2 regions of the Streptomyces sp. NPDC012637 genome follow, and region 2 is predicted to be linked to the other one. Evidence: predicted binding sites of a transcription regulator. Region 2 holds the regulator's gene; the other holds the start of a gene.
The links. Region 2 encodes HspR, which represses chaperone genes until heat shock. Its sites were predicted from a motif close to TTGAGNNNNNNNNNCTCAA; they were not measured.

Region 1: a site for HspR is predicted at 9,802-9,820, ahead of lon (endopeptidase La). Genes of this name have one in related genera too.

Annotation. Positions count from the first base shown of each region.
Region 1 is NZ_JBIBDS010000005.1:117,457-131,910, forward strand. Features, by position in the region: gene fxsT (FxSxx-COOH system tetratricopeptide repeat protein) at 1-1,423, shown strand, start outside; gene ACFY8W_RS20980 (multifunctional oxoglutarate decarboxylase/oxoglutarate dehydrogenase thiamine pyrophosphate-binding subunit/dihydrolipoyllysine-residue succinyltransferase subunit) at 1,516-5,310, opposite strand; gene ACFY8W_RS20985 (ATP-binding protein) at 5,614-6,711, opposite strand; gene ACFY8W_RS20990 (response regulator transcription factor) at 6,708-7,445, opposite strand; gene ACFY8W_RS20995 (spermidine synthase) at 7,518-8,201, opposite strand; gene ACFY8W_RS21000 (hypothetical protein) at 8,452-8,964, opposite strand; gene ACFY8W_RS21005 (GNAT family N-acetyltransferase) at 9,077-9,712, opposite strand; gene lon (endopeptidase La) at 9,843-12,254, shown strand; gene ACFY8W_RS21015 (glutamate--cysteine ligase) at 12,403-13,554, opposite strand; gene ACFY8W_RS21020 (lytic polysaccharide monooxygenase) at 13,757-14,454, opposite strand, start outside.
Region 2 is NZ_JBIBDS010000004.1:258,317-272,770, reverse strand. Features, by position in the region: gene ACFY8W_RS18235 (peptidoglycan DD-metalloendopeptidase family protein) at 1-1,220, shown strand, start outside; tRNA gene ACFY8W_RS18230 (tRNA-Gly) at 1,310-1,380, opposite strand; gene dcd (dCTP deaminase) at 1,797-2,372, shown strand; gene ACFY8W_RS18220 (phosphoribosyltransferase family protein) at 2,385-2,882, shown strand; gene ACFY8W_RS18215 (YIP1 family protein) at 2,958-3,827, opposite strand; gene ACFY8W_RS18210 (hypothetical protein) at 4,043-5,077, shown strand; gene ACFY8W_RS18205 (heterodisulfide reductase-related iron-sulfur binding cluster) at 5,268-7,532, opposite strand; gene ACFY8W_RS18200 (sugar transferase) at 7,674-8,390, opposite strand; gene dnaK (molecular chaperone DnaK) at 8,605-10,449, shown strand; gene grpE (nucleotide exchange factor GrpE) at 10,449-11,075, shown strand; gene dnaJ (molecular chaperone DnaJ) at 11,109-12,290, shown strand; gene ACFY8W_RS18180 (heat shock protein transcriptional repressor HspR) at 12,295-12,744, shown strand; gene ACFY8W_RS18175 (helix-turn-helix transcriptional regulator) at 12,817-13,839, opposite strand; gene ACFY8W_RS18170 ((2Fe-2S)-binding protein) at 14,161-14,454, shown strand, end outside.

The sequences.
Region 1 (14,454 bases), on a different contig from region 2:
GGCAGATCCCGGCGACCCCATGGACAGCCGGAACTGGCCCCGGTACGCCGAACTCCTGCCGCACCTGGAGCCCTCGGGGGCGCTGGCCAGCCGCAACCCGCGCGTGCAGACCGCCGTGCTCAACTGTCTGCGCTACTGCTACCGCAGCGCCGAGTACCGGGCCGGCATCCGGCTCGCGGAGAAGATCCGGGAACAGTGGTCCGGCTTCATGGACCCGGTGAGCCCCGAGATGCTGGAGCTCACCAACCAGGAGTGCGACATCCTGCGCAAGTACGGGCGCTTCCGCGACGCGTACCAGCTGGACCTCGCCGTGCGCGCCCGCCTCGACGAGGCGCCGGCCCCCGACCCGCTCGGCTCCCTCCGCTCGGACATCTCCATCGCCAGCGACCTCCGCTACCTCGGTCAGTACCAGGAGTCGGAACGGATGCAGCGCGAGGCGCTCGCCGAGGCCCAGCGCCTGCTCGGCGAGAACGAGTACCTCACCCTCGTCGCCGGCAACAACCTCGGGGTCGTGCTGCGGAACCTCGGACGCTACAAGGAGGCGTACGACCAGGACATCGCCTCCCTCACCCGCGCGGAGAGCGCCCTCGGCGCCCTGCACTCACAGACCCTCATCACCAGCAACAACGTCGCCCACGACCTGCGCCTGCTGGGCCACTACCGCGAGGCGCTGGCCCGTCAGGAGGCCAACGTCCGCGTACAGGTCCGGATCCTGGGCTCACAGCACCTGCAGACCCTGTACGCCCGGGCGCAGCTCGCCCTGTGCCGCCGGCGGGAGGGCAGCTTCCCGCAGGACCTCGGCGCCACCATGGCCAGCCTGCTCGACCAGATGCAGCAGGTGCACGGGCGCGACCACTTCATCACGCTGTCGTCCATCAACAACTACGCCAACTACCTGCGCGAACACGGCGACCTCGACCAGGCCCGGGAGCTCAGCCACGAGGCCGAGGCCGGCTACCGCGCCCTCCTCGGCCCCGCCCACCCGATCGCCACCGGTGTGCTCGCCAACACCGCGCTCGTCATGCAGGCGTCCGGCGAACGGACCAGCGCGCTGGCCATCCTGGAAGCCGCACTCGCCGGTCTGACCTCCTCGCTCGGACCCGACCACCCCTGGGTCCTCGGCTGCGCCCTGAACACCAGCGCCGCCCGCAACTTCAACGGGCGGGTGGCCGACGCCGCCGAGCTGAGCCGCGACACCCTGCGCCGGGCCCGGCACACCCTGGGCAACGAGCATCCGCTCACCCTGTCGGGCCAGGTGGCGCTCGCCACCGACCTGCGCGGCCTCCGGGAGAACGAGGAGGCGGCCAAGCTGGAGGAGGACGCCCTGCTCACCCTCACCCGTACGCTCGGCGCCCAGCACCCGCACACCCTGTCCGCGCGCCAGCGGAACCGGCCGTACTGGGACTTCGAGGCCAACCTGTGAGGCCCCGTAAGGCCCCGTGACGCGGAGACGCCGGAGGCCCGGCACCCCGAGTGGGGTGCCGGGCCTCCGGTCGTACGAGCCCGGTCCGACGATCAGGCGTCGAAGACCTCCGCGACCAGCTGGGCCTGCTCGGCCTGGTGGCGCTTGGCCGAGCCGACCGCCGGGGACGAGGAGTGCGGGCGGGAGATCCGGCGCAGGCGCTCGCCCGCCGGGATGTCCGCGCCGACCGCCAGGTCCAGGTGGTCGATCAGGTTGAGCGCGATGAACGGCCAGGCACCCTGGTTCGCCGGCTCCTCCTGCGCCCAGATGTACTTCGCCGCGTTCGGGTACTTGGCGATCTCGGCCTGCAGCTCGGCACCCGGCAGCGGGTACAGGCGCTCCAGACGGATGATCGCGGTCTCCGTGTCGCCGCGCTTCTGACGCTCGGCCTCCAGGTCGTAGTAGACCTTGCCCGCGCAGAAGACGACCTTGCGGACGTTCGCCGCGTCGACGGTCGTGTCGCCGATCACCGGGCGGAAGCCGCCGGTGGTGAACTCCTCCACCTTCGAGGCCGCGGCCTTCAGACGCAGCATCGACTTCGGGGTGAAGACGATGAGCGGCTTGTGGTGCGGGTTGTGGACCTGCCAGCGCAGCAGGTGGAAGTAGTTCGACGGCAGCGTCGGCATGGCGACCGTCATGTTGTCCTGGGCGCACATCTGGAGGAAGCGCTCCGGGCGGGCGGACGAGTGGTCCGGGCCCTGGCCCTCGTAGCCGTGCGGCAGGAGCAGGGTGACGCCGGAGGTCTGGCCCCACTTCTGCTCGGCCGAGGAGATGAACTCGTCGACGACGGTCTGCGCGCCGTTGACGAAGTCACCGAACTGGGCCTCCCAGACGACCAGGGAGTCCGGGCGGGCCAGCGAGTAGCCGTACTCGAAGCCCATCGCCGCGTACTCGCTGAGGAGCGAGTCGTAGACGTTGAAGTGGGCCTGCTCCTCGGTCAGGTAGAGCAGCGGGGTGTAGTCCTCGCCGGTCTCCTGGTCCACGAGCACCGCGTGACGCTGGCCGAAGGTGCCGCGACGGGAGTCCTGGCCCGACAGGCGGACCGTGGTGCCCTCCATCAGCAGCGAGCCGATGGCGAGGGTCTCGCCGAAGCCCCAGTCGATGGTGCCGTCGTCGATCGACGCCGCGCGGCGCTGCAGCTGCGGCAGCAGACGCGGGTGGACCGTGACCCGGTCCGGAACGTTGACCTGCGACTCGGCGATCCGCTTCACGACCTCCTGGGAGACCGCGGTGGTGACGGCGACCGGGAACTCGGGCCGGGCGTCCGGGACCTGGGTCGGCGCCGGGGCCGAGGTGGCCTCGCGGACCTCCGCGAAGACCTTCTCCAGCTGGCCCTGGAAGTCCTGGAGGGCCTGCTCGGCCTCTTCCAGGGTGATGTCGCCGCGACCGATGAGCGACTCGGTGTACAGCTTGCGCACCGAACGCTTCTTGTCGATCAGGTTGTACATCTGCGGGTTGGTGAACTGCGGGTTGTCGCCCTCGTTGTGACCGCGGCGGCGGTAGCAGATGAGGTCGATCACGACGTCCTTGTTGAACGTCTGGCGGAACTCGAAGGCGAGCCGCGCCACGCGGACGCAGGCCTCCGGGTCGTCGCCGTTCACGTGGAAGATCGGCGCCTCGATCATGCGGGCCACGTCCGTCGCGTACATGGAGGAACGCGAGGACTCGGGGGCCGCGGTGAAGCCGACCTGGTTGTTGATGACGATGTGGACCGTGCCGCCGGTGCGGTAACCGCGCAGCTGCGACATGTTCAGGGTCTCGGCCACGACGCCCTGGCCCGCGAAGGCCGCGTCACCGTGCAGGGCGACCGGCAGGACGGTGAAGTCCGTGCCGCCCTTGTTGATGACGTCCTGCTTGGCGCGGACGACACCCTCGAGGACCGGGTCGACCGCCTCCAGGTGGGAGGGGTTGGCGACCAGGGAGACCTTGATCTGCTCGCCGTCGAGGCCGGTGAACGTGCCCTCGGCGCCCAGGTGGTACTTCACGTCGCCGGAGCCGTGCATCGACTTCGGGTCGAGGTTGCCCTCGAACTCGCGGAAGATCTGCGCGTACGACTTGCCGACGATGTTCGCGAGGACGTTCAGGCGGCCGCGGTGGGCCATGCCGATGACGACCTCGTCGAGGCGGGACTCCGCCGCGGAGTCGATGACCGCGTCGAGCAGCGGGATGACCGACTCGCCGCCCTCGAGGGAGAAGCGCTTCTGGCCGACGTACTTGGTCTGCAGGAAGGTCTCGAAGGCCTCCGCCGAGTTCAGCCGGCGCAGGATGCGCAGCTGCTCCTCGCGCTCCACGCGGGCGTGCGGGCGCTCCACGCGGTCCTGGATCCACTTGCGCTGCTTCGGGTCCTGGATGTGCATGAACTCGATGCCGGTGGTGCGGCAGTACGAGTCGCGGAGCACGCCGAGGATGTCGCGGAGCTTCATCATCGACTTGCCGGCGAAGCCGCCGACCGCGAACTCGCGCTCCAGGTCCCACAGGGTGAGGCCGTGCTCGGTGATGTCCAGGTCGGGGTGCTTGCGCTGCTTGTACTCCAGCGGGTCGGTGTCGGCCATGACGTGGCCGCGGACCCGGTAGGAGTGGATCAGCTCGAAGACGCGCGCGGCCTTGGTGACGTCGTCGTCGTGCGAGGCGTCGATGTCCTTGAGCCAGCGGACCGGCTCGTAGGGGATGCGCAGCGACTTGAAGACGTCGTCGTAGAAGCCGTCCTCGCCGAGGAGGAGGTTGGAGACGATGCGCAGGAACTCGCCGGAGGCGGCACCCTGGATGACCCGGTGGTCGTAGGTCGAGGTCAGGGTCATGACCTTGGAGATGCCCAGCTTGTTCAGGGTGTCCTGGGAGGTGCCCTGGAACTCGGCCGGGTAGTCCATGGAGCCGACGCCCATGATGACCGACTGTCCGGGCATCAGGCGCGGCACGGAGTGGACGGTGCCGAGGCCGCCGGGGTTGGTCAGGGAGACCGTGACGCCGGTGAAGTCCTCCATCGTCAGCTTGCCGACGCGGGCGCGCTTGACGATGTCCTCGTAGGCCTGCCAGAACTCGAAGAAGTTCAGGGTCTCGGCCTTCTTGATGCCGGCGACGACGAGCTGGCGGTCGCCGTTCGGCTTCACCAGGTCGATCGCGAGGCCGAAGTTCACGTGCTCCGGCTTGACCAGGGTCGGCTTGCCGTCCTTCTCCGCGAAGGAGTAGTTCATCGACGGCATGGCCTTGATCGCCTGCACCATCGCGTAGCCGATGAGGTGCGTGAAGGAGATCTTCCCGCCCCGGGCGCGCTTCAGGTGGTTGTTGATGACGATCCGGTTGTCGAAGAGCAGCTTCACCGGGACGGCGCGGACGGACGTGGCCGTCGGCATCTCCAGCGAGGCGTTCATGTTCTTCGCCACGGCGGCGGCCGGGCCGCGCAGGGTGATGAGCTCCGGGCCGGCGGGGGCCTCGGTCGCGGGGGCCGCGGCGGGCTTCGCCGGGGCGGGCGCGGGCTTCGCGGCGGCCGGAGCGGCGGCGGGCTTCGCCGGGGCCGGAGCCGGGGCGGCGGGAGCCGGAGCCGGAGCGGCGGCCGGAGCGGGCACGGAGGCCGCAGGAGCGGCAGGCGCGGCCTGTGCGGGGCCCGCCTGCGGCGCGGCGGGCGCGCTCGGCGTGGTGGCGGCCGGGGCTGCGGGGCTCTCCGCACCACCCGGCTTGTAGTCGGCGAAGAAGTCCCACCAGGCACGATCGACCGAATTCGGGTCCTGGAGGTACTGCTGGTAGATCTCGTCGACGAGCCACTCGTTGGCACCGAAGGCGGCTGCGGGGCTCACGCCCTGCCCGTCTTGGTCGGCCGGGGAGCTCGGGGTACTGGGGGACTGAGACGACACGGCGGCAACCGCCCTCTTCCGCTTCGCAAGGTGATGGACAGCGGAAATAAAGGCTACGCCTCCCTGGCCGGGAGGTGCAGGCCGGGCGCTCCAACGTCGCGCAAGTCACACTTGACGAGGTGTTTCGGTGCCGTGAATGGCGGGAAACAAGCGGGGTTCCGGTTCTGTGAGGGTACGGGGAACCGTGGCTGCGGCCCAGTTGGCCGCACCCCTGACCGGATCCCACGGGTATCCGCTACGAGCACTCGTGTGAGCAGTCGTACACGTACACGCAGAACGAGAGCTTCCGGTTCGAACCCTACGTCAACGGCGCGGCGGAAGGCTCCCCGGAAGGGTGAGCTGGATCCGGCAGCCACGTGCGGATTCGGCCACTCCGATGTGACCGCCGTGGAGATCCACCGCCCAGCGGGCGATGGCCAGGCCGAGACCGGTGCCGCCGTCGCTCCCCGGGCCCTGCTGGGCCGGGACCGTGCCGCGGTTGAAGCGCTCGAAGACCTTGTGCCGCTCCGACTCCGGGATGCCGGGGCCCTCGTCCTCGACCTCGAGCACCAGCGAGTCGGGACAGGGCCCGCGCCGCGCCCGCACCGTCACGCGGCCGTGCGGCGGCGAGTGCTTCACGGCGTTGTCGATCAGGTTGGCCATCACCTGGTGCAGCCGCTCGGCGTCCGCGTGCGCCGTCAGCTCCGGCGGCGACACGTCCAGGTGCAGATGGACGTCCGTGCGGTTGTGCAGGCCCGAGGTGGAGGACAGGCCGCGCTGGGAGGCGGCGAGATTGGCCTCCCGCAGCACGCCGGACAGGTACGGCCAGACCTCGAAGCGGCGTGCCTTGAGCGTGACGACACCGTTGTCGAGCCGTGACAGGTCGAGCAGGGTCTCCACGAGCCGGCCCAGCCGTTCGGTCTGCTTCAGGGCGGTCCGCATGGTCTCCGGATCGGCCTCGGAGACGCCGTCCACCACGTTCTCCAGGACGGCGCGGAGCGCGGCGATGGGGGTGCGCAGCTCGTGGGAGACGTTGGCGACCAGCTCCTTGCGGTGCCGGTCGACCGCCTCCAGGTCGTCCGCCATGCGGTTGATCGTCGAGGCGAGGTCGCCCAGCTCGTCGCGGCGGTCCGCGCCGCGCACGCGCCGGCTGAAGTCGCCGCGCGAGATCGACCCGGCCACGTGGTTCATCTCGTCCAGCGGCGCGGTCAGGGACTGCGCCACGAACTGGGTGATCAACAGGGTCGCGATCATCGCGAAGATCGTGATGTAGCGGAACTCCGTGGAGGTCCGGATCGCCACCAGCGCGAGTCCCGAGGTGAGCAGGACCGCCCCGACGACCAGAGCGCCCAGCTTGGTCTTGATCGAGATGACGATCCGGCGCCTGCGGCGGCGCTCGGGGTGCGGCCCCCGGCGGCTCACGGCGCCGGGGTCTCCAGCGCGTACCCGACCCCGTGGACCGTACGGATCCGCTCGGCGCCGATCTTCCGGCGCAGGGCCTTGATGTGGCTGTCCACGGTCCGGGTGCCGGAGGCATCCGCCCAGTCCCACACCTCGGCGAGCAGCTGCTCGCGGGAGAGCACCGCACGCGGGGTGTTCGCCAGGCAGACCAGCAGGTCGAACTCGGTGGGCGTCAGGTGCACGTCCTCGGCCCTGACCCGGACCCGGCGCTGCGCGTGGTCGATCTCCAGCTCGCCGAGCCGCAGGATCCCGCTGCGCGGGGTGACCGCCGCGAGCGCGGCCCGCTCCACCCGGCGCAGCAGCACGTGCACCCGGGCGGCCAGCTCGCGCATCGAGAACGGCTTCGTCATGTAGTCGTCGGCGCCGACGCCGAGGCCGACCAGCATGTCCGTCTCGTCGTCCCGCGCGGTGAGCATCAGGACCGGGACGGGGCGCTGGGCCTGCACCCGGCGGCACACCTCGAGCCCGTCGAAGCCGGGCAGCATCACGTCGAGCACCATCAGGTCCGGCTGCCACGCCTCGGCGGCGTCCACGGCGGCCGGGCCGTCGGTCGCGGTCTGGACGAGAAAGCCCTCGGCCCGCAGCCGCGCGGAGATCGCCTCCACGATGGTGGCGTCGTCCTCGACGACCAGGACACGGCGTTGGGCTCCCGGAGTCGTCGCCGCACCCTGGTTCGTGGTGTGTGTCTGCTCCATTGCCCCGCCTCGCGTCGCCGATGTCGGTGCAGCAGCCTAGAGGCACCGGCGGCGTCAAGGCTACGCAGGTGATCAGGCGGGCCGGACGGCGAGGTGGACCACGTCGGGGACGCCCCGGGCAACGGGGACCTCTTCGGTCCGTACCCCGCTGAATCCGGCATTCCGCAACGAGTCTTCGAAATCGGCGGACGGCCGCGCCGACCACACGGCGAGGATTCCGCCCGGGACGAGCCGCTCCGCGCAGGCGGCCAAACCCTCGGCGGAGTAAAGGGATTCGTTGTCCTCGGTGACCGTCCAGTCCGGCCCGTTGTCGATGTCGAGGCAGAGGGCGTCGTAGTGGTCGGAGGTGGTGCGGAGGTACTCCATCAGGTCCGTGTGCAGGATCACGGTGCGCGGATCGGCGAGCGCCCGGCCCGAGACGGCCGAAAGCGGCCCCTGCCGGTGCCAGTCGATGATCGCCTCCTCACGCTCGGCGACGGCGATCCGCCCCCAGCGCGGGTCGGCGGCGGCGTGCGCGAGCGAGAAGCCGACGCCGAGGCCGCCGATGAGGACGGCGGGGCCGGTCCGCCGGTCCCCGGGCAGCGCGTCCATCGCCGCGTCGACGAGCAGCCGTTCCGAACGCCCGTCGGAGGTGTCCATCAGGAAGGTGCCGTTGGCGATGATCTCGTAGTGGGTGCGGTCCTCGGCGTCCCGGCGGCGCAGGACGACTTCTCCGTACGGGCCCTCACGGCGGTCGAGGGTGACGGGGCTGCTCATGCTCACTCCGTGGCTCGATGTGCTCGATGTGTACGCGTTCGTCCCGGCCATCCTGGGCGTCCTCGGACGGCCGGGACAAACGGTTAACGAGCCTGCCCGACGAGCCGCGGGGCGGTCTCACGGGCGCGGGGCCTCGTGCGTCACGTAGTGCTCGATCCGGTGGAGCGTGCGGCGGGCGTCCACGGGGGTGCCGTAGGTGCGGTCCCAGGTGACGGGCGCGACCCGGGCGCCTCCTGGGGCGCCGTCGGGCTCAGGGCGCGGTCGGCGGGTGGCCCTCCGGGAGCGCCTTGAAGACCCGCTCCAGCGCGGGCGGGCGGTCCTCGCCGTCGCGGGTGACGACGAGCCGGTAGGCGTACGTGACGTAGTACTCGAAGCCGTCCGGGGCGGGCGCGCCGGTCGGACGGTCCGGGACCCTGGCGTACGCCGGGTCCTCCAGGGCCGCGCGCAGCTCGGCGACCTGGGCCTTCGTCATCCGGCCCGAGGCGGGCTCCCCGGTGCCCTTGCGGAGTTCGTACGAGCCGTCGTGGCGGACGACCAGCTTGTTGCGCACGCCCGCGAAGCCGCCGTTCACGACGACCTCGACCAGCACCTCCCGGGGCGCGGGCCGGTCCGTCCCGGCCGTGGGGGTGGCCGGGGCGCTCGGGGCCGGCGGCACGCTCAGGCCCGAGTCGTCGGGAGGCGCCGCCGGGGACCGGCCGCAGCCCGCCACGGCGACGACCGCGGCCAGCACCGCCGCCGTCCCGTACCGCTTCGCGTACTCCATGGCCCGAGCATGCCCCTTCACCCGGCGTCCGCGCAGCCGGAACGGCTCAACCGCGCGGACGGAACGGCTCAAACGCGCAGCCGGAACGGCTCAACCGTGCGGACGGAACGGCTCAACCGGTGCGGACGATCCCGGTGAGCGGGCCCCGGTAGTGCCAGTCGAGCGAGTCGTAGAGCGCCATGCCGTCGGTCGTGGCCGACAGGACCCCGGTCTCCGCGCCCGCCTGGGCGGCGGCGGCCTCCAGGGTGCGCATCACGTTCGCGCCGAGGCCGCGGCGGCGGTGGGCCGGGTCGGTCTCGATCTGGTCGGCGACGGCGGTCGGCCCGGTCGGCGCGATCTGGCCGCGGGCGGCCAGGGTCCCGTCGGGCGCGAGGATCCGCACCCGGATCACCCCGTCCCTGGTCTCCGTGGTCCGCGCGTACCCCTCGGGCGGCGCGGGCCGGACCGAGGGGTCGAGCCGCTTGGTCATCATGAAGCCGGGGTCGTCGGGGATCGTCCAGCCCTCGGTGATCCAGGGCGCCACGTCCTCGGGCGCCGCCATGACCTTCAGCCAGGCGCCCGGTTCGGTGATCGCCGCGCACAGCTTGCCCACGGACACCTCGTCCGGGTACGGCAGCACGTGCCGGAAGACGTGCCCGGGCAGTCCGACATCGATCCGGTAGCCCCAGGGCTCGGCGACGGCGGGCGGCGTGCCGCGGGAGGCGGTCCAGCCGGCCACCCACGCCGCTGTAATGGCTGAGATATCCATGGAGGCATTACAGCCGCTGTTCACGGCCTGCGGATGGCTGATCGCTCAGAGCGAACACGCGTCGGGGAACATTCGGCGGCGCAGGTGCATTGAGTCCACATAGCTCAACTTGACTGCCGAAGGGGAGATCATGGCATCTGAGTCCATGGCGTCCGCGCCGCTCACTCTGCCTGTGCTGCCGCTCGACGACGAGGTCGTGCTGCCCGGAATGGTGGTGCCGCTGGACCTGTCCGACCCGGACGTACGGGCCGCGGTCGAGGCCGCGCAGGCCGCCGCGCGCAGCGGGGCCGGCAAGCCGCGCGTGCTGCTCGTGCCGCGGGTGGACGGCACCTACGCCGGGACCGGTGTGCTCGGCACCGTCGAGCAGGTCGGCCGGCTGTCCGACGGCGACCCCGGCGCGCTGATCCGCGGCCGGGGCCGCGTCCGGATCGGCGCCGGGACGACCGGGCCCGGCGCTGCCCTGTGGGTCGAGGGCGCCGCCGTCGAGGAGATCCTGCCCGACCCGCTGCCCGGCTCCGTGACCGAACTGGTCAAGGAGTACAAGGCGCTGGCCACCAGCTGGCTGAAGAAGCGCGGCGCCTGGCAGGTCGTCGACCGTGTCCAGCAGATCGAGGGCGTCGGCGCCCTCGCCGACAACTCCGGCTACTCGCCGTTCCTGACCCTGGACCAGAAGGTCGAGCTCCTGGAGACCGCCGACCCGGTCGCCCGCCTCAGGCTCGCCACCGCGCAGCTGCGCGACCACCTGGCCGAGCAGGACGTCGCCGAGACCATCGCGAAGGACGTCCAGGAGGGCGTCGACAAGCAGCAGCGCGAGTTCCTGCTGCGGCGTCAGCTGGACGCGGTCCGCAAGGAGCTGCGCGAGCTCAACGGCGAGGGCGAGGGGGACGAGTCCGACGACTACCGCGCCCGCGTCGAGGCCGCCGACCTGCCCGAGAAGGTCCGCGAGGCGGCCCTCAAGGAGGTCGAGAAGCTGGAGCGGTCCAGCGACCAGTCGCCCGAGGGGTCGTGGATCCGCACGTGGCTGGACACCGTGCTGGAGCTCCCCTGGAACGAGCGGACCGAGGACGCGTACGACATCCAGGGCGCGAAGGCGGTCCTGGACGCCGAGCACTCGGGCCTGGAGGACGTGAAGGAGCGCATCACCGAGTTCCTGGCGGTGCGCAAGCGGCGTGCCGAGCGCGGGCTGGGCGTCGTGGGCGGCCGGCGCGGGGGCGCCGTGCTCGCGCTCGTCGGACCGCCCGGCGTCGGCAAGACCTCGCTCGGCGAGTCCGTCGCGCACGCGATGGGACGCAAGTTCGTCCGGGTCGCCCTCGGCGGCGTCCGTGACGAGGCGGAGATCCGCGGCCACCGGCGTACGTACGTGGGCGCGCTGCCCGGCCGTGTCGTCCGCGCCATCAAGGAGGCCGGGTCGATGAACCCGGTGGTCCTGCTCGACGAGATCGACAAGGTCGGCTCCGACTACCGGGGCGACCCGGCGGCGGCGCTCCTGGAGGTCCTGGACCCGGCGCAGAACCACACCTTCCGCGACCACTACCTGGAGGTCGAACTCGACCTGAGCGACGTGGTGTTCCTCGCCACGGCGAACGTCCTGGAGGCCATCCCGGAGGCCCTGCTCGACCGCATGGAGCTGGTCCGCCTCGACGGCTACACCGAGGACGAGAAGGTCGTCATCGCGCGTGACCACCTGCTGCCCCGGCAGCTGGAGCGGGCCGGCCTGGAGAAGGACGAGGTGGTCCTGGAGGAGGCGGCGCTGCGCAGGCTGGCCGGCGAGTACACCCGGGAGGCGGGCGTCCGCACCCTGGAGCGTTCGATCGCCCGGCTGCTGCGGAAGGTGGCCGCCCAGCACGAACTGGGCGAGCGGGAGCTCCCGTTCGTCATCGGCGCGGACGACCTGCGCGCCCTGATCGGCCGTCCGCACCACGTGCCCGAGTCCGCCCAGGACCCGGCGGAGCGCCGCACCTCGGTGCCCGGCGTGGCCACCGGGCTCGCGGTCACCGGCGCCGGCGGCGACGTCCTCTACGTCGAGGCCTCGCTGGCCGACCCGGAGACGGGTGCGGCGGGGCTGACCCTCACCGGCCAGCTGGGCGACGTGATGAAGGAGTCCGCGCAGATCGCGCTCTCCTTCCTCCGCTCGCACGGCGCGGAGCTGGAGCTGCCCGTCACCGGTCTGAAGGACCGCGGCGTGCACATCCACTTCCCGGCGGGCGCGGTCCCGAAGGACGGTCCGAGCGCGGGCATCACGATGACCACGGCCCTGGCCTCGCTGCTCTCCGGCCGGCTGGTCCGCACGGACGTCGCGATGACCGGCGAGGTCTCCCTGACCGGCCGGGTCCTGCCGATCGGCGGCCTGAAGCAGAAGCTTCTCGCCGCCCACCGCGCGGGCATCACGACGGTCGTGATCCCCAAGCGGAACGAGGCGGACCTGGACGACGTGCCGGCCGAGATCCTGGAGAAGCTGGACGTCCACCCGGTCACGGACGTCCGCCAGGTCCTGGAGCTCGCCCTCGCTCCGGCGGAGGTCGCGGTGAGCGCGGCGGCCTGACACACCCCCGGGCGCGGCGGCGGGGCGTCCTCCTCCGGGAGGGCGCCCCACCGCCCGTACCCAGGCCGCCTCTGCCGGGTCTCGCGCGGCCTTGTCCGGCCCTGATCCGAAAGAAACGCCTGGGCCGGTAGGACCCGGCGCACGGCGTCTAGGCCGGGAGGGTCCGGCGTACGGCGTCGGCGACCACCGAGGCCAGTCCCGGGTCGCCGTCGTGGGCGGCGCGCTGGAGGTCCGCTCCGGTGCCCCGGGCGAGCAGCTGCTCGACGCCGCGCACCGCCAGGTCCCGGTCGCCCGCGGCGTCCAGGGCCGGGGCGACGTGGTCGAGCAGGGCCTGCAGCACCTCCGCCGCCCGGGCCGGCTGCCAGGTCAGCGGGTGCAGCAGCTCGTCAGCGAGGCCGTGCCGGCTGGCCCGCCAGGCGGCCAGGCGCAGGACGGCGGTCGGCACCGGGTCGGCCTCCAGGCCGGCCCGCCAGGACCGGGCCTCGGTCTCCACCAGCGCGCGGACGAGGACGGCGAACAGCACACCGTCCTCGACGTGCTGGCACACGTCCCCGACCCTGACCTCCACCGTCGGATAGCGGCGGGACAGCCGGGCGTCGAAGTAGACCATGTGGTCGTCGACGAGCACCTCGCTCGCCAGCATCGCCCGCGTGGTCTCCTCGTACGCCTCGACGTCGCCGTACAGCTCGCTCGGCCCGGCCATCGGCCAGCGCGACCAGAGCTGGTGCCGCCAGCTCGCGTAGCCGGTGTCCCGGCCCTGCCAGAACGGCGAGTTGGCACTGAGCGCGAGGAGCGGCGCCAGCCAGGGCCGGATCCGGTCGAGGACGCCGACGCCCTCCTCGGCGGAGGTGAGGTGGACGTGGACGTGACAGGCGCAGGTGAGCTTGTCGTCGACGAGCCGGGCGAACCGGTCCTCGATGCGCCGGTACCGGTCGGCCGGGTTGAGCAGCGGGTCGAACCGCACCGGCGCGGTCGCGAGGGCCGCCACCGCCGCACCGGCCTCCTTGGCCGCGGCCGCGGCCGCGATCCTGGCCTGCCGCAGCTGCTCGTCGAGCTCGGCCGAGGTGACGCAGGGCCGGGTGCCGATCTCCAGCATCTCGCAGAACAGCTCGGCCTTCGCCGGCTCGACCCGGTCGGAGCGCCGCAGCACGTCGGCGTGCCAGCCGGCGATCTCGGTGACGGTGCCGGAGAGCGGCTGCGGGACCCCGGTCTCGGGATCGACGAGGAGCAGTTCCTCCTCCACACCGAACGTGCGCAGCCCTTCTCCGCGGTGGTAGGTCCACGGCTGCTCATGGCGCATGCAGGGCACTCCTTCACGGGCGGGGGCGGGCGGGAGGTGCGCGGGACGGCCGTTCGAAAAGAGCTTTCCCCAAGCGTGTCCACGAGCGCGCCCGCTCTCACCCGTCCGCGCCGACATGGCGCGAAATGCCGCCGGGGAACCACGCGGGAAGGCACCGGAGGGGCGCCCGGTGCGGACGCCCCTCCGTGAGCCGTGTGCGGTGTCAGTTCTCGCCGCGCCGCCGGGTCAGGAGGAGGCTGCCCGCGCCGAAGACGGCCAGGGCGCCGGCGCCCGCCAGGGCGAGCGGGAGGGGCGAGGCGGGGGTCTCGGCGGTGTCGGCGGAGAGGGCCGGGGCCTGCTCGTCGCCGCCGTGGCCCGCGTGGCTGACGGTCGACAGGGACGCTCCCGCCGCGATCTTCTCCTCCGTCGGGGCCTGCGCCTTGACCGCCGTACCGGCCCCGAAGGTGACGTCCGAGCAGCTGTAGAAGGCCTCGGGGCTGTCGTTGCGCTGCCACACCATGTAGACGATGTGGCGGCCGGTGCGGGCCGGCAGGTTGCCGGTGAAGGCGTAGTAGCCGTCCGTCGCGGTGCGGGTGGTGGTGTGGACGGCGACCGGGGTGCCGTCGAGGTCGGACCACCTGAGCGGCTGGGTCGGGTCGAAGCCCGGCTTGGTGAGGTACATCGTCATGGTGCCGGAGTGCGGTGCGGTCACCCGGACCTTGAACCCGAAGGCGCCGGGGCTGACGGCGGTGGCCGGCCAGTCGGTGCGGGCCCAGTCGAGGGCGCGGTACTTCTCGCGGTTGGCCGAGCAGAGCTTTCCGTCCGGGATGAGGGCCTGGTGGTTGCCGTCGGCGTTGGCGATGTTGACCTCGTTCCAGTCGTAGAGCGGCTGGGTGCCCGAGTCGGCGACGAGGTCCTTGC
Region 2 (14,454 bases):
TCGCCGCCGCCGTGCTCGCGGTCGGCATGCTGACGGCTTCAACGACACCCGGATACGGCACCGGCGAAGCCGCGCCGGTGCCCGGCCCCCAGTTCACGCCGTTGACGGCGGCCGTGATGACCGAACCGGCACCGTTCGACGCCACGGACGGCAAGACGCACCTCTCGTACGAACTGCTCACCACGAACGCGCTGCCCAGCAGCGCACGAGTGCGGCTGGACCGTGTCGAGGTCCGGGACGCTCGCACACACCGGGTGGTGGGTTCGCTGAGCGGGCAGGCGCTGGCCGATGCCGCCAACCCGGTGGGCGACCCCCTGCCGGGTGCGGACGGGTACACGCCGGCGCCGCCGGGGCCGACGCCGACCGTGATCCCGGGCTCCCAGCAGTGGGTCGTCTGGATCGACCTGGCCCTCGACCGCGGCCAGCGGGCGCCCCGGGTACTTGAGCACCACCTCTCCGGCGCCGTCCTCACCGCCTCGGGCTCCTCCCCGTTCGAGGAGACGGTCCAGATCACCCCGACCGACCGCACCGCGCCGCTGAACCTGGACGCGCCGGTCCGCCCCGGCACCTGGTACTCCAGCGAATCGTGCTGCGGCAACACCCACCACCGCCGCGGCCTCGGACCGATCAACGGTCGCTTCTACGTGCCGCAGCGCTTCGCGATCGACTGGTACCGGGTCGGCGAGCAGGGGCAGACCTGGGAGGGCGACCCCGCGCGGCTCACCAGCTACCTGAGCTACCGACAGCCCGTCGTGGCGGCGGCCGGTGGCCGAGTGGTGGAGGTCCAGGACGGGATCCCGGACAACACGCCGCCCGTCACGCCGCCGGTCCCCCCGATCGAGGAGACCGTCGGCAACCACGTCACCGTGGAGGTCGCGCCCGGCCGCTACCTCCTCTATGCGCACCTGAAGCCCGGCTCGCTCAGAGTCCGGGAAGGCGACCACGTCGAACCCGGCCGGGTCCTCGGGCTGATCGGCAACAGCGGCAACTCCACCACGCCGCACCTGCACTTCCAGGTGATGACCACGCCCGAGTTCTTCCCGACCGACAGCCCCCCGTTCACCTTCCGGAAGTTCCGCGTCGTCGGACACGTCGAACCCCGGCTCTGGGACGACAACCTGGGCCTGCAGCCCACCGGCGTCCTTCCGATCACGCCCTCGCCGTACGACGGACCCCACCGTGCGCGCTACCCGCTCGACCGCGAGGTCCTGGAGTTCTGACCCCCCGGCCGACCCCAGCGGTACGCGATACCTGAAGAGGCATGGACGACGACGAAGGCCCTGGTCAGAGACCAGGGCCTTCGTTCAAGAGCGGATGACGGGAATCGAACCCGCGCTATAAGCTTGGGAAGCTCATGTTCTACCATTAAACTACATCCGCAAACGCCGCCGAAGATCGATGCGGCATCGTTGCACACTGTACCCCATCCGGCACGCGAGGCGAAGCGCCCCTCGGAGGAGAGTGCGGGTGGGGTGTGGTCGGAGTGCCCTCCCCTGCCTGCGGGTGCTGATCCCCTAATGTGGCTGTCTCGTCCACCACTTGTCGGGGAAGGGACTTGATGGGTTCGATGGAGCGCACCGTCGTCCGTTGTGCCGAGGGGCACGTGTTCAGTACTGCTTCGTTTCCGCTCGCGCAGCTCGGTGCCGGGCGGATCGGGCCCGCGCGGCTGATCCGGTGTCCACGGTGTGCGCGGCTGCGGCACGCGGTGCCCGTGGAGCTTGAGCGGCGCTGACGAGGGAAAGGGCGTGGAGTCTCCCGATTGGGGGAGCTCCGCGCCCTCTGCGTATCGTGGGAGCGTGCTTCTCTCAGACAAGGACATCCGGGCCGAGATCGATGCCGGGCGGGTGCGCATCGACCCGTACGACGAATCCATGGTGCAGCCCTCGAGCATCGACGTGAGGCTTGACCGCTTCTTCCGGGTGTTCGAGAACCACCGCTACCCGCACATCGACCCCGCCGTCGAGCAGCTCGACCTGACGCGCGAGGTCGAGCCGGAGGGCGACGAGGCGTTCATCCTGCACCCGGGCGAGTTCGTGCTCGCCTCGACCTACGAGGTCATCACGCTGCCGGACGACATCGCCTCCCGGCTGGAGGGCAAGAGCTCCCTCGGGCGGCTCGGCCTCGTCACGCACTCCACCGCCGGGTTCATCGACCCCGGGTTCTCCGGGCACGTGACCCTCGAGCTGTCGAACCTCGCCACCCTGCCGATCAAGCTCTGGCCGGGGATGAAGATCGGCCAGCTGTGCATGTTCCGGCTCAGCTCGCCCGCGGAGCACCCGTACGGCAGCGAGCGGTACGGGTCGCGCTACCAGGGCCAGCGGGGGCCGACCGCCTCCCGCTCGTACATGAACTTCCATCGGACCCAGGTGTGAGGCGGTAGCCGCATGAGTGACGTACGCGAGAACCTGACGTACGAGGGCTTCGGGCGCGCCGTCCGCGAGCTCGCCCAGACCATCGCCGACGACGGCTACGAGCCCGACGTCGTGCTGTCGATCGCCCGTGGCGGCGTGTTCGTCGCCGGCGGTCTGGCCTACGCCCTCGACTGCAAGAACATCCACCTCGTGAACGTGGAGTTCTACACCGGCGTCGGGACCACCCTGGAAATGCCGGTCATGCTCGCGCCCGTTCCCAACGCGATCGACTTCTCCGACAAGAAGGTCCTGATCGCCGACGACGTCGCCGACACCGGCAAGACCCTCAAGCTCGTCCACGACTTCTGCGTCGACCACGTCGCCGAGGTCCGCTCCGCCGTCATCTACGAGAAGTCGCACTCCCTCGTGAAGTGCGAGTACGTGTGGAAGAAGACGGACGAGTGGATCAACTTCCCCTGGTCGGTCGAGCCGCCCGTGGTCAGGCGCGAGGGTCAGGTTCTCGACGCCTGAGGCCGCCTGAGACCCGAGAGAGAAGGCCCCCACCCTCGCGGGTGGGGGCCTTCCTCGTAGGTCGTCCGTCCGTTCTTACAGCGTGCCCAGCTTGATGAGGCTCAGCAGCGCCACCAGCTGGATCGCCGACGCGCCCAGCGCCTTCGGCCACGGCAGGTCGTGGGAGCGGCTCACCATCAGCGTGAAGAGCGCGCCGGCCGCCAGCCAGGTCGCCCAGCCGAGCACCTGGACCAGGACGTTCTCGCCGCCCAGGAAGAGCGCGAAGACGAGGCGCGGCGCGTCGGTGATCGACATGATCAGCATGGAGAGGCCCACCGTCGGCTGCCACGAGCCGTCGCCGCCCAGCTGGCGGGCCAGTGTGTGGGTCACCGCGCCGAGGATCAGTCCGCCGACGACGAAGCCGAGGCCGGTCATCAGGACGTACGGGATCGCGGTGGACAGTGTCGCGTTGATCGCCTCTTCGCGCGCCTGGTCGAAGCCGAAGATCGCCAGGAGCCCGTAGAGGAACGTGACGACCAGCGCCGGGCCCCACACGGCGTGGTCCCGCATCCGCAGGAAGGTGTCCGCCGGGCGCAGCACGATGCCGCTCAGGAGGGCCTTCCAGGGCAGCCGCGGGCCCGTCGGGACGACGGGTGCCGGACCGTCCTGGTACCCGCCGCCCTGGCCGTACGGGTCGTCGTGGACGCTGAAGGCCTGGGTGTGGCCCGGGTTGTTCGCGGCGTAGTGCTGCTGCGGGTGCTGCTGCTGCGGCGCATGGGGGTCGCCGAAGTACTCCGGCTCGCCGTACGGCGCCTGGCCGCCCTGCTGCTGCGCCCACTGCTGCTGCGGCGGGTACTGCTGCGGGTACGACGGCGGCGGCGCGTTGTACCCGTACGGCGCCTGCTGCTGCGGTTGTTGTTGCGGGGGGCCGCCGGCCCGGCCGCGTCCGTTCCTGAATCCAGCCACGTCATGAACGTACCCGGTCGCGCTGTGCGCTCGCGCCTTACGGGGATTGTGCGGCAGAGCTGTGACATCCCCTAGGGGGCGTGGGGGAGCCCGGAGGGGGTTACGGGGCCGCCGCTCAGGCGTGTGGGCTCCGTTACAAATCCGACGGAATGCCCACACATGGGATCCCTACCTTGGATTTGTCGCCGAACAAGTCAGGCAAAAGGAACTTTCCCATGCGAATCGCCCGTCGGACTCTCCGTACCGCAGCCATCGCCACCGGCACCGTCGCCGCGCTCTCCCTCCCGGCCGCCGCCTTCGCCGACGACAGCCCGGCGCCGCACGGCGACCAGCAGGTCACTCAGGACCGGACGCAGGACCAAGCGCAGGACCGGGCGCAGGACCGGGGGCAGGACCGGACCAGTCCCGGCACGGGCGACCAGGAGCAGGGCAACCCCGACCGGGGCGACCAGGGGCGGCAGGACACCAGCGACCCCGTCGTCGGGCGGATCTTCGTCCAGTCGTACAAGCTCGCCGACGGCTCCGTCGCCAAGGTCTACATGACCACTCCGCAGGACTACCAGGCCGAGATCTGGGCCGGCGGCACGCTGCTCGACACCCTCACCACCTCCGGCCGGCCCGCCTACGGCGAGAACAACGGCCTGCACGTCGTCCTGAACCCCGACGGCACCGTCCGTTCCTGGACGGACGAGGTCCCGACCCCGAAGCCGGACCCCAAGCCGACCCCGAAGCCGGGCCCGAAGCCCACCCCGAAGCCCGCCCCGAAGCCGAAGCCGACCCCCAAGCCCGCCCCGAAGCCCAGGCCCGCGCCGCACCAGGCCGACGCGCGCGTCACGCTGCCCGACGGCGAGGTGGCCAGGCTCTACAAGAAGGGGCCGCGCGTCGAGCTCCGCTTCGGCTCGCTCACCCCCGAGCACCGGACCCTGAACCACAAGGGCTGGACGTACAAGCTCGTCCCGCAGGGCAAGGGTGCCTACCGCTTCGTCGTCATCGACACCCCCAGGCAGGGCGGCGACAGCTGGGTCTACGACTTCGACGGCAGGCTCGTGCGCGAGTACGCCGCTCAGAAAAAGAGCACCGTCGTCGTGCCCCGCGGCACCGTCCCCAAGGGCGCCGTGAAGGCCGGGGCCGAGAACGTCTCCGACGGTACCCATGAGGCCGCCCTCATCGGCGCGGGCGGCGGCATGGCCGCTCTCGGTGCCGCCGGGCTCGGCTTCGCCCTCTTCCAGCGCCGTTCCCGCCGGAGCTGAGCCACGAGAGGGCCGCGGCAGGGAGAACGGAGAGGGCCGCAGCACGGACAGCGGAGAAGGCCGGAGCACGGAGAACGGAGAAGGCCGGAGCACGGAGAACGGAGAGGGCCGAGCGCGGAGAACGGAGAGGGCCGCCCCGCGATCACGACGATCACGCGGGGCGGCCCTCTCCGTCACGTACGAGCGGCGCTCAGGCCGCCGGCTCCGGCTCCGGCTCCTCGGCCGTCTCCTCCGGCTCCGGGTCGACCGGCGTCTTCACCGAGTCGAGCAGCAGCTGGGCGACGTCCACCACCTGCAGGCTCTCCTTCGCCTTGCCGTCGTTCTTCTTGCCGTTGACCGAGTCGGTCAGCATGACGAGGCAGAACGGGCAGGCGGTGGAGACGATGTCCGGGTTCAGGGACAGGGCCTCGTCGACGCGCTCGGTGTTGATGCGCTTGCCGATCCGCTCCTCCATCCACATCCGGGCACCACCGGCGCCGCAGCAGAAGCCGCGCTCCTTGTGGCGGTGCATCTCCTGCTGGCGCAGGCCGGGGACGGCCGACATGATCTCGCGCGGCGGCGTGTAGACCTTGTTGTGGCGGCCCAGGTAGCACGGGTCGTGGTAGGTGATGAGGCCGTCGACCGGGGTCACCGGGATCAGCTTGCCCTCGTCGATGAGGTGCTGGAGCAGCTGGGTGTGGTGGATGACCTCGTACTCGCCGCCGAGCTGCGGGTACTCGTTGGCGATGGTGTTGAAGCAGTGCGGGCAGGTCGAGACGATCTTCTTCGCCGACTTCGGCTTCTTGGTCGACTCGTCCTCGTCGTCCTCGCCGAACGCCATGTTCAGCATCGCGACGTTCTCCTGGCCGAGCTGCTGGAACAGCGGCTCGTTGCCCAGACGGCGCGGGGAGTCACCGGTGCACTTCTCCTCGCCGCCCATGATCGCGAACTTGACGCCCGCGATGTGCAGCAGCTCCGCGAAGGCCTTGGTGGTCTTCTTGGCGCGGTCCTCCAGGGCGCCGGCGCAGCCGACCCAGTAGAGGTAGTCGACCTCGGTGAGGTCCTCGACGTCCTTGCCGACGATCGGGACCTCGAAGTCGACCTCCTTGGTCCACTCGACGCGCTGCTTCTTGGCCAGGCCCCAGGGGTTGCCCTTCTTCTCCAGGTTCTTCAGCATCGTGCCGGCCTCCGACGGGAAGGCGGACTCGATCATGACCTGGTAGCGGCGCATGTCGACGATGTGGTCGATGTGCTCGATGTCGACCGGGCACTGCTCGACGCAGGCGCCGCAGGTGGTGCAGGACCACAGGACGTCCGGGTCGATGACGCCGTTCTCCTCGACGGTGCCGATCAGCGGGCGCTCGGCCTCGGCGATGGCGGCGGCCGGGACGTCCTTCAGCTGCTCCTCGGTGGCCTTCTCGTTGCCATCCATGTCCTTGCCGCCGCCCGCGAGCAGGTACGGGGCCTTGGCGTGCGCGTGGTCGCGCAGCGACATGATGAGGAGCTTCGGGGAGAGCGGCTTGCCGGTGTTCCAGGCGGGGCACTGCGACTGGCAGCGGCCGCACTCGGTGCAGGTGGAGAAGTCGAGGATGCCCTTCCAGGAGAACTGCTCGACCTGGGAGACGCCGTAGACGTCGTCCTCGCCCGGGTCCTCGAAGTCGATCGGCTTGCCGGCGGAGGTCATCGGCTGCAGCGGGCCGAGGGCGGTGGAGCCGTCGGCGTTGCGCTTGAACCAGATGTTCGGGAAGCCGAGGAAGCGGTGCCAGGCCACACCCATGTTGGTGTTGAGCGAGACCGTGATCATCCAGGTGAAGGACGTGACGATCTTCAGTGCCGCGAAGAAGTAGGTGAGGTTCTGGATCGTGCTCAGGTCCAGCCCGTCGAGCAGCGCGATCAGCGGGTACGAGGCGAAGAAGCCCGGCTCCCAGCCCGTCACGTGGTGCTGGACGCCCTCGAGCGCGCGCAGCGTCATGATGCAGACGCCGACGATGAGGATGACGGCCTCGACGAAGTAGGCCTGGCCCGTCTTGGAGCCCGCGAAGCGGGACTTGCGGCCGGCCTTGGTCGGCTTGCTGAGCTGGCGGATCACGATGAGCGTGACGATGCCGAGGACGGTCATCAGGCCGAGGAACTCGGTGAAGATCTCGTACGGCAGCCAGTCACCGATGATCGGGATCAGCCAGTCGGCCTGGAAGAGCTGGCCGAAGGCGTTCACGATCGTGAGCAGCAGCGAGAAGAAGCCGACGGCCACGAACCAGTGCGCCACGCCGACGACGCCCCAGCGGTTCATCCGGGTGTGGCCGAGGAATTCCTTGACCAGCGTGATGGTGCGCTGCTTGGGGTCTCCGGTGCGCGTGCCCGCGGGAACGGGCTGGCCGAGCCGCACGAAGCGGTAGATCTGCGCGATGGCGCGGCCGAACAGCGCGACGGCCACCACCGTGATGACGATCGACACGATGATCGCGGCGAGTTGCATGACGGGCTCCTCGAGCGGGCCTCTGCTTCGGGCCTACTAAGCGGTAACTTATTGAGTCCGTGCCGAGATTACCGGTTCGCGCGCCCGCACTGTAGCGGAGCTCACGGTGATCTGTGTCGCTCAGGCAACCCTTGCCGTGGCTCAGGCGGCCCTTGCCGCAGGAACCGGTGTCCGGGCTGCTGCGCGACGTTTACGGACTGCTGGAAGCGTACGCGCCAGGATCGTCAGATCCATGCCCAGCCAATGATGGTCCACATAGTGGAGATCGAGCAGCTCACGCTCCTCCCACGGCAGCTCCGAGCGCCCGCTGATCTGCCACAGGCCGGTGATCCCCGGCCGTACGGACAGCCGGCGCCGCCCGTCCCCGGTGGACTCCCGGTGGCCGGGCGCCAGCGGGCACGGTCCCACCAGCGACATCTGGCCCCGTACGACATGCAGCAGGAGGGGCAGGTTCGCGAGCGGGCTCTTCGTGCGGAAGGTCAGCATCGTGAAGGTGCGGCCGCCACGGCCCGCGACCGGGCGGCGGCGCAGGATCCCGCGGGTGCTGCTGGTGCCGAGGGTGACCGAGAGGGCGACGGCGGCGAGCAGCGGGGAGAGCAGGAGCAGGAGCGCGAGCCCGCCCAGCACGTCGAAGGCGCGCTTCACCACGGAGGCCCGCCTCGCTGCGGAGCCGGGCTTCACCATTGAGGTCTGCTTCGCCATTGAGGCCCGCTTCACCAATGCGGTCCGCTTCACCATCGAGGCCTGCCCCACCATCGAGGCCCGCCTCACCAATGAGGCCCGCTTCATCGCGGAGGCGCGCCTCATCGAGAAGGCGCGCTGCGCCGCGAGGGCGCGCTTCACCGTCATCCCCGTCATGCGCGAGCACCTTCCGACGAGAATCATGGGATATGTCCGGACTCTCTCACGCGGGAGCCGTCGGGAGGGGAACCGACGCGCCCTGACGGCCCGTCCATTGAGTGCCGAGCGAGCGAAGAGTTGAGTCGCCTCCACTCAGGTCTGTTGACTCCGGTCCGGCCCTCGTGCATCCTTGAGTCAGTTCCACTCAAGTCAGTCAGCTGGAGGAATCGAAATGGCACGTGCGGTCGGCATCGACCTGGGCACGACTAACTCCGTCGTCAGCGTTCTGGAAGGCGGCGAGCCCACCGTCATCACCAACGCCGAGGGCGCCAGGACCACGCCGTCCGTCGTCGCCTTCGCCAAGAACGGCGAGGTGCTCGTCGGCGAGGTCGCCAAGCGTCAGGCGGTCACCAACGTCGACCGGACCATCCGGTCCGTGAAGCGCCACATGGGCACCGACTGGAAGATCGAGCTCGACGGGAAGAACTTCAACCCGCAGCAGATCTCCGCCTTCATCCTCCAGAAGCTGAAGCGCGACGCCGAGGCCTACCTGGGCGAGAAGGTGACCGACGCGGTCATCACCGTCCCGGCGTACTTCAACGACTCCGAGCGCCAGGCCACCAAGGAGGCCGGCGAGATCGCGGGCCTCAACGTCCTGCGCATCGTCAACGAGCCGACCGCCGCCGCCCTGGCGTACGGCCTCGACAAGGACGACCAGACCATCCTCGTCTTCGACCTCGGTGGCGGCACCTTCGACGTGTCCCTCCTGGAGATCGGCGACGGCGTCGTCGAGGTGAAGGCCACCAACGGTGACAACCACCTCGGTGGTGACGACTGGGACCAGCGCGTCGTCGACTACCTGGTGAAGCAGTTCGCCAACGGACACGGCGTCGACCTGTCCAAGGACAAGATGGCGCTGCAGCGTCTGCGCGAGGCGGCCGAGAAGGCCAAGATCGAGCTGTCCTCCTCCACGGAGACCACGATCAACCTGCCCTACATCACGGCCTCCGCCGAGGGCCCGCTGCACCTGGACGAGAAGCTCACCCGCGCCCAGTTCCAGCAGCTGACCGCGGACCTCCTGGACCGCTGCAAGACCCCGTTCCACAACGTCATCAAGGACGCCGGCATCCAGCTGTCCGAGATCGACCACGTGGTCCTCGTCGGCGGCTCGACCCGCATGCCGGCCGTCGCCGAGCTCGTCAAGGAGCTGACCGGCGGCAACGAGGCCAACAAGGGCGTGAACCCGGACGAGGTCGTCGCCATCGGCGCCGCCCTGCAGGCCGGTGTCCTCAAGGGCGAGGTCAAGGACGTCCTGCTCCTCGACGTCACCCCGCTGTCCCTCGGCATCGAGACCAAGGGCGGCATCATGACCAAGCTGATCGAGCGCAACACCACGATCCCGACCAAGCGCTCCGAGATCTTCACGACGGCCGAGGACAACCAGCCGTCCGTGCAGATCCAGGTCTACCAGGGCGAGCGCGAGATCGCGGCGTACAACAAGAAGCTCGGCATGTTCGAGCTGACCGGCCTTCCGCCGGCCCCGCGCGGCGTCCCGCAGATCGAGGTCGCCTTCGACATCGACGCCAACGGCATCATGCACGTGACCGCGAAGGACCTGGGCACGGGCAAGGAGCAGAAGATGACCGTCACCGGCGGCTCCTCGCTGCCGAAGGACGAGGTCAACCGGATGCGCGAGGAGGCCGAGCAGTACGCGGAGGAGGACCACCGCCGTCGCGAGGCCGCCGAGACCCGCAACCAGGGCGAGCAGCTCGTCTACCAGACCGAGAAGTTCCTCAAGGACAACGAGGACAAGGTCCCCGGTGACGTCAAGACCGAGGTCGAGGCCGCCGTCGCCGAGCTGAAGGACAAGCTCAAGGGCGAGGACACCGCGGAGATCCGCACGGCCACCGAGAAGGTCGCGGCCGTCTCCCAGAAGCTCGGCCAGGCGATGTACGCCGACGCGCAGGCCGCCCAGGGTGCCGCCGGCGCCGAGGGTGCCCAGCAGGCCGCGGCCGACGACGACGTCGTCGACGCCGAGATCGTCGACGACGAGAAGCCGAAGGGCGGCGCTGCCTGATGTCGGAGGAGACCCCGGGCTTCGAGGAGAAGCCCGACGTCCCCGCCGACGGCACGCCCGAGGAGACCGAGGCCGCCGAGTCCGCCGCGAAGGCGGACGGGGCGGCCCCGGCCGGGGACGCTACGGACGTAGCCCTGCTGGCGCAGCTGGACCAGGCCCGCACCGCGCTCAACGAGCGCACGGCCGACCTCCAGCGGCTCCAGGCCGAGTACCAGAACTACCGCCGCCGCGTGGAGCGGGACCGGGTCACGGTCAAGGAGATCGCCGTCGCCGGCCTCCTGACCGAGCTCCTTCCCGTGCTCGACGACATCGGCCGGGCCCGGGAACACGGCGAGCTCGTGGGCGGGTTCAAGTCGGTCGCCGAGTCGCTGGAGACCGTCGCCGCCAAGATGGGCCTGCAGCAGTTCGGCAAGGAGGGCGAGCCCTTCGACCCGACGATCCACGAGGCCCTGATGCACAGCTACGCGCCGGACGTCACCGAGACGACCTGCGTGGCGATCCTGCAGCCGGGGTACCGGATCGGCGAGCGCACCATCCGCCCCGCCCGCGTGGCGGTCGCCGAGCCCCAGCCGGGCGCTCAGGGCAAGGCGGAGGAGTCGGAAGACTCCGAGAAGGACACCGAGTAAGAGCCGTACCCGCACGCGGGAGGAGGGACGTCGATGAGCACGAAGGACTTCGTCGAGAAGGACTACTACAAGGTTCTCGGCGTCCCCAAGGACGCCACCGACGCCGAGATCAAGAAGGCGTACCGGAAGCTCGCCCGCGAGAACCATCCGGACGCCAACAAGGGTGACACCAAGGCGGAGGAGCGCTTCAAGGAGATCTCCGAGGCGAACGACGTCCTCGGTGACCCGAAGAAGCGCAAGGAGTACGACGACGCCCGCGCCCTGTTCGGCAACGGTGGCTTCCGGGCCGGCGGTCCGGGCGCGGGCGGCTCGTTCAACTTCGACCTGGGCGACCTCTTCGGCGGCGCCCAGGGCGGCACCGGCGGCGCCGGTGGTTTCGGCGGCGGTCTCGGCGACGTCTTCGGCGGCCTGTTCAACCGGGGCGCGGGCGGCGCGGGCACCCGTACGCAGCCGCGCCGCGGCCAGGACGTCGAGTCCGAGGTGACGCTCAGTTTCACCGAGGCCATCGAGGGCGCGACCGTGCCGCTGCGGATGTCCAGCCAGCAGCCCTGCAAGGCGTGTTCGGGCACCGGCGACAAGAACGGCACGCCCCGGGTGTGCCCGACCTGCGTCGGCACCGGGCAGGTCTCGCGCGGCAGCGGCGGCGGTTTCTCGCTGACCGACCCGTGCGTGGACTGCAAGGGCCGCGGCCTGATCGCCGAGAACCCGTGCGAGGTCTGCAAGGGCAGCGGCCGGGCCAAGTCCTCCCGCACCATGCAGGTCCGGATCCCGGCGGGCGTCTCCGACGGCCAGCGGATCCGGCTGCGCGGGAAGGGCGCGCCGGGCGAGCGCGGCGGGCCCAACGGCGACCTGTACGTGGTCGTGCACGTCGACGCCCACCCGGTGTTCGGCCGCAGGGACGACAACCTCACCGTCACGGTGCCCGTCACGTTCGACGAGGCGGCGCTCGGCGGCGAGATCAAGGTGCCCACCCTGGGCGGCCCGGCGGTGACGCTGAAGCTGCCCGCAGGCACGCCCAACGGGCGCACCATGCGCGCCCGCGGCAAGGGCGCGGTCCGCAAGGACGGCACCCGCGGCGATCTGCTCATCACGGTGGAGGTCGCGGTGCCGAAGGAGCTGGACGACAAGGCACGTGAGGCACTGGAGACCTTCCGCGAGGCGACCGCGGGCGAGGACCCCAGGGCAGAGCTTTTCCAGGCCGCGAAGGGAGCTTGAGGAGATGGAAGGCCGCCGCCGTAATCCTTACCAGCTGACCGACGAGACCCCGGTGTACGTCATCTCGGTGGCGGCCCAGCTCTCCGGTCTGCACCCGCAGACGCTGCGTCAGTACGACCGCCTCGGTCTGGTGTCGCCGGACCGCACGGCGGGCCGTGGCCGCCGCTATTCGGCCCGGGACATCGAGCTGCTCCGCCAGGTGCAGCAGCTGTCCCAGGACGAGGGCATCAACCTGGCCGGCATCAAGCGCATCATCGAGCTGGAGAACCAGGTCGCGGCGCTGCAGGCCCGGGTGGCCGAGCTGTCGTCCGCGGTCGAGGGCGCGGCGGCGGCGATGCGTCAGCGCGAGGCCCAGGTCCACGCCTCGTACCGGCGTGATCTGGTCCCGTACACCGACGTGCAGCAGGCGAGCGCCCTGGTGGTGTGGCGTCCCGGCCACAAGCGCGGCGAGTAGTTCTCTCCGAACGGCTTTCGAGGCCCCTTCCGCTGTGGCGGAGGGGGCCTCTCGGCTGTTCCGGGGGCGGCGTCAGTCGTCGCGCTGGTCGTCCTGGTCCTGTTCGAGGATGCCGGACTGGGCGATGAGGTAGCCGAGCTGGGCGCGGCTGCCGCTGCCGAGGGCGGCGGCGAGCTTGGCGATGTGGGCGCGGCAGGTGCGGACGTTCATGCCGAGTCGGCGGGCGATGGCCTCGTCGACGTGGCCCTCGACGAGGAGCTTGGCGATGGAGCGCTGGACGCCGCCTATGCCGTCCACGGAGGGCGTGTAGGGCACTTCCTCGTCCCAGGGGACGGCGTGCAGCCAGAACTGGTCGAAGACGCCCACGAGGTACTGCACGAGGCCCTCGTGGCGCAGTTCGAGGGCGACCTGGCGGTCGCTGCGGGCCGGCACGAAGGCGACCTGCCGGTCGACGATGATCAGCCGGTCGATGATCTCCTCGAGGGTGCGCAGTTCGAGCCCGTAGGGGGCCACGCGTTCGACGTAGGCCAGCGTCGCGGGGTGGTGCCGGGCGGTGTGCTGGTAGAGCGTGCGCATGCGGACCCCGCGGTCGAGCAGCGGTTCCATGCGGCGCAGGGCCTGTTCGAGGGTGTCGGGGCGGCGTCCGCTGCCGGGCTGGATGGTGAGCAGCTCTTCCGTGCACCCGCTGATGACGTGGTCCAGCGTCGCGTTGATGGCGCCGAGGCCTTCGAGCACGGTGATCGCGCTGCCGGTCGAGGATTCCCGGGTGCTCATCGCCATGAACGGCTCGAACGCGTCGGCCAGGTCGATCGCATGCTGACGCCGGGTCTGGATCTCCTGCTCGATGGGGTGTATGAGCTGGTTGAGGGCGACGGACGGCGGCACGGGGTACAGCCACTCGACGTCGTCCGGGCCGGGGCGCAGAAGGGCCAGCTCAGTGAGGCACGGTGCGGCGTCGGCTTCGGCGCGGGCGAGGCGACCCGTGCGCAGAGCGTGTGCGTACAGCTCTTTGGCCACGTCGCACAGTTCACCGCGACTGTGGTTATGTCTGGATTCGCTGGATTCTCGCCTCATTTGCACCCCCCTCAGGGTCATGAATTACAGGAACATGATGCCCGGCGCGGCTGGTGTGGGGGGCGATCGTGGGCCATCGTTTTGGACGCGGGGGGGAGGTAGTGATCAAAAGAGGTGGAGATCGGCCATGACCAGGATGGTTCGTGCACTTGGCGCCATAGCCGTTGCGGCGGCTGCTCTTGGCGCACTCGCCCTGAACGGCGAGCCCTCGTGGGAGATCCCCCCGTCGCATTCCGTGATGGCGGAGCCGAATGAGCCCTCGTGGGAGAGCACACCTGCGACCGTCGTCCTCGCATCTCCCGGTGAGCCGTCCTGGGAGTTCGCTCCGGCGGGCTCGGAAGCATGATCGTCCCGCCGGACGACCGGTCCTTCCGCCGGGAGATGGCTTCGGCCTACCGATCCGGGTGGCACTTCATCGATCTCGTCACGGCCATCCCCCACCGTGGTGACTCGTTGATGGTGACCCTCTTCGGAGAGCCGATCGTCGTCGCCCGTGAGCAGGACGAGGACGTCCGCGCCTACCGATGTCTTCGCCGCCCACGCGGCGCCCCTCAGCCCGTCCGCTGTGCCATCCGGTACGGCATGATCTTCGTCAATCTGGATCAGCGCGACCACCAGCTGGTCGAGTCCCCGCTG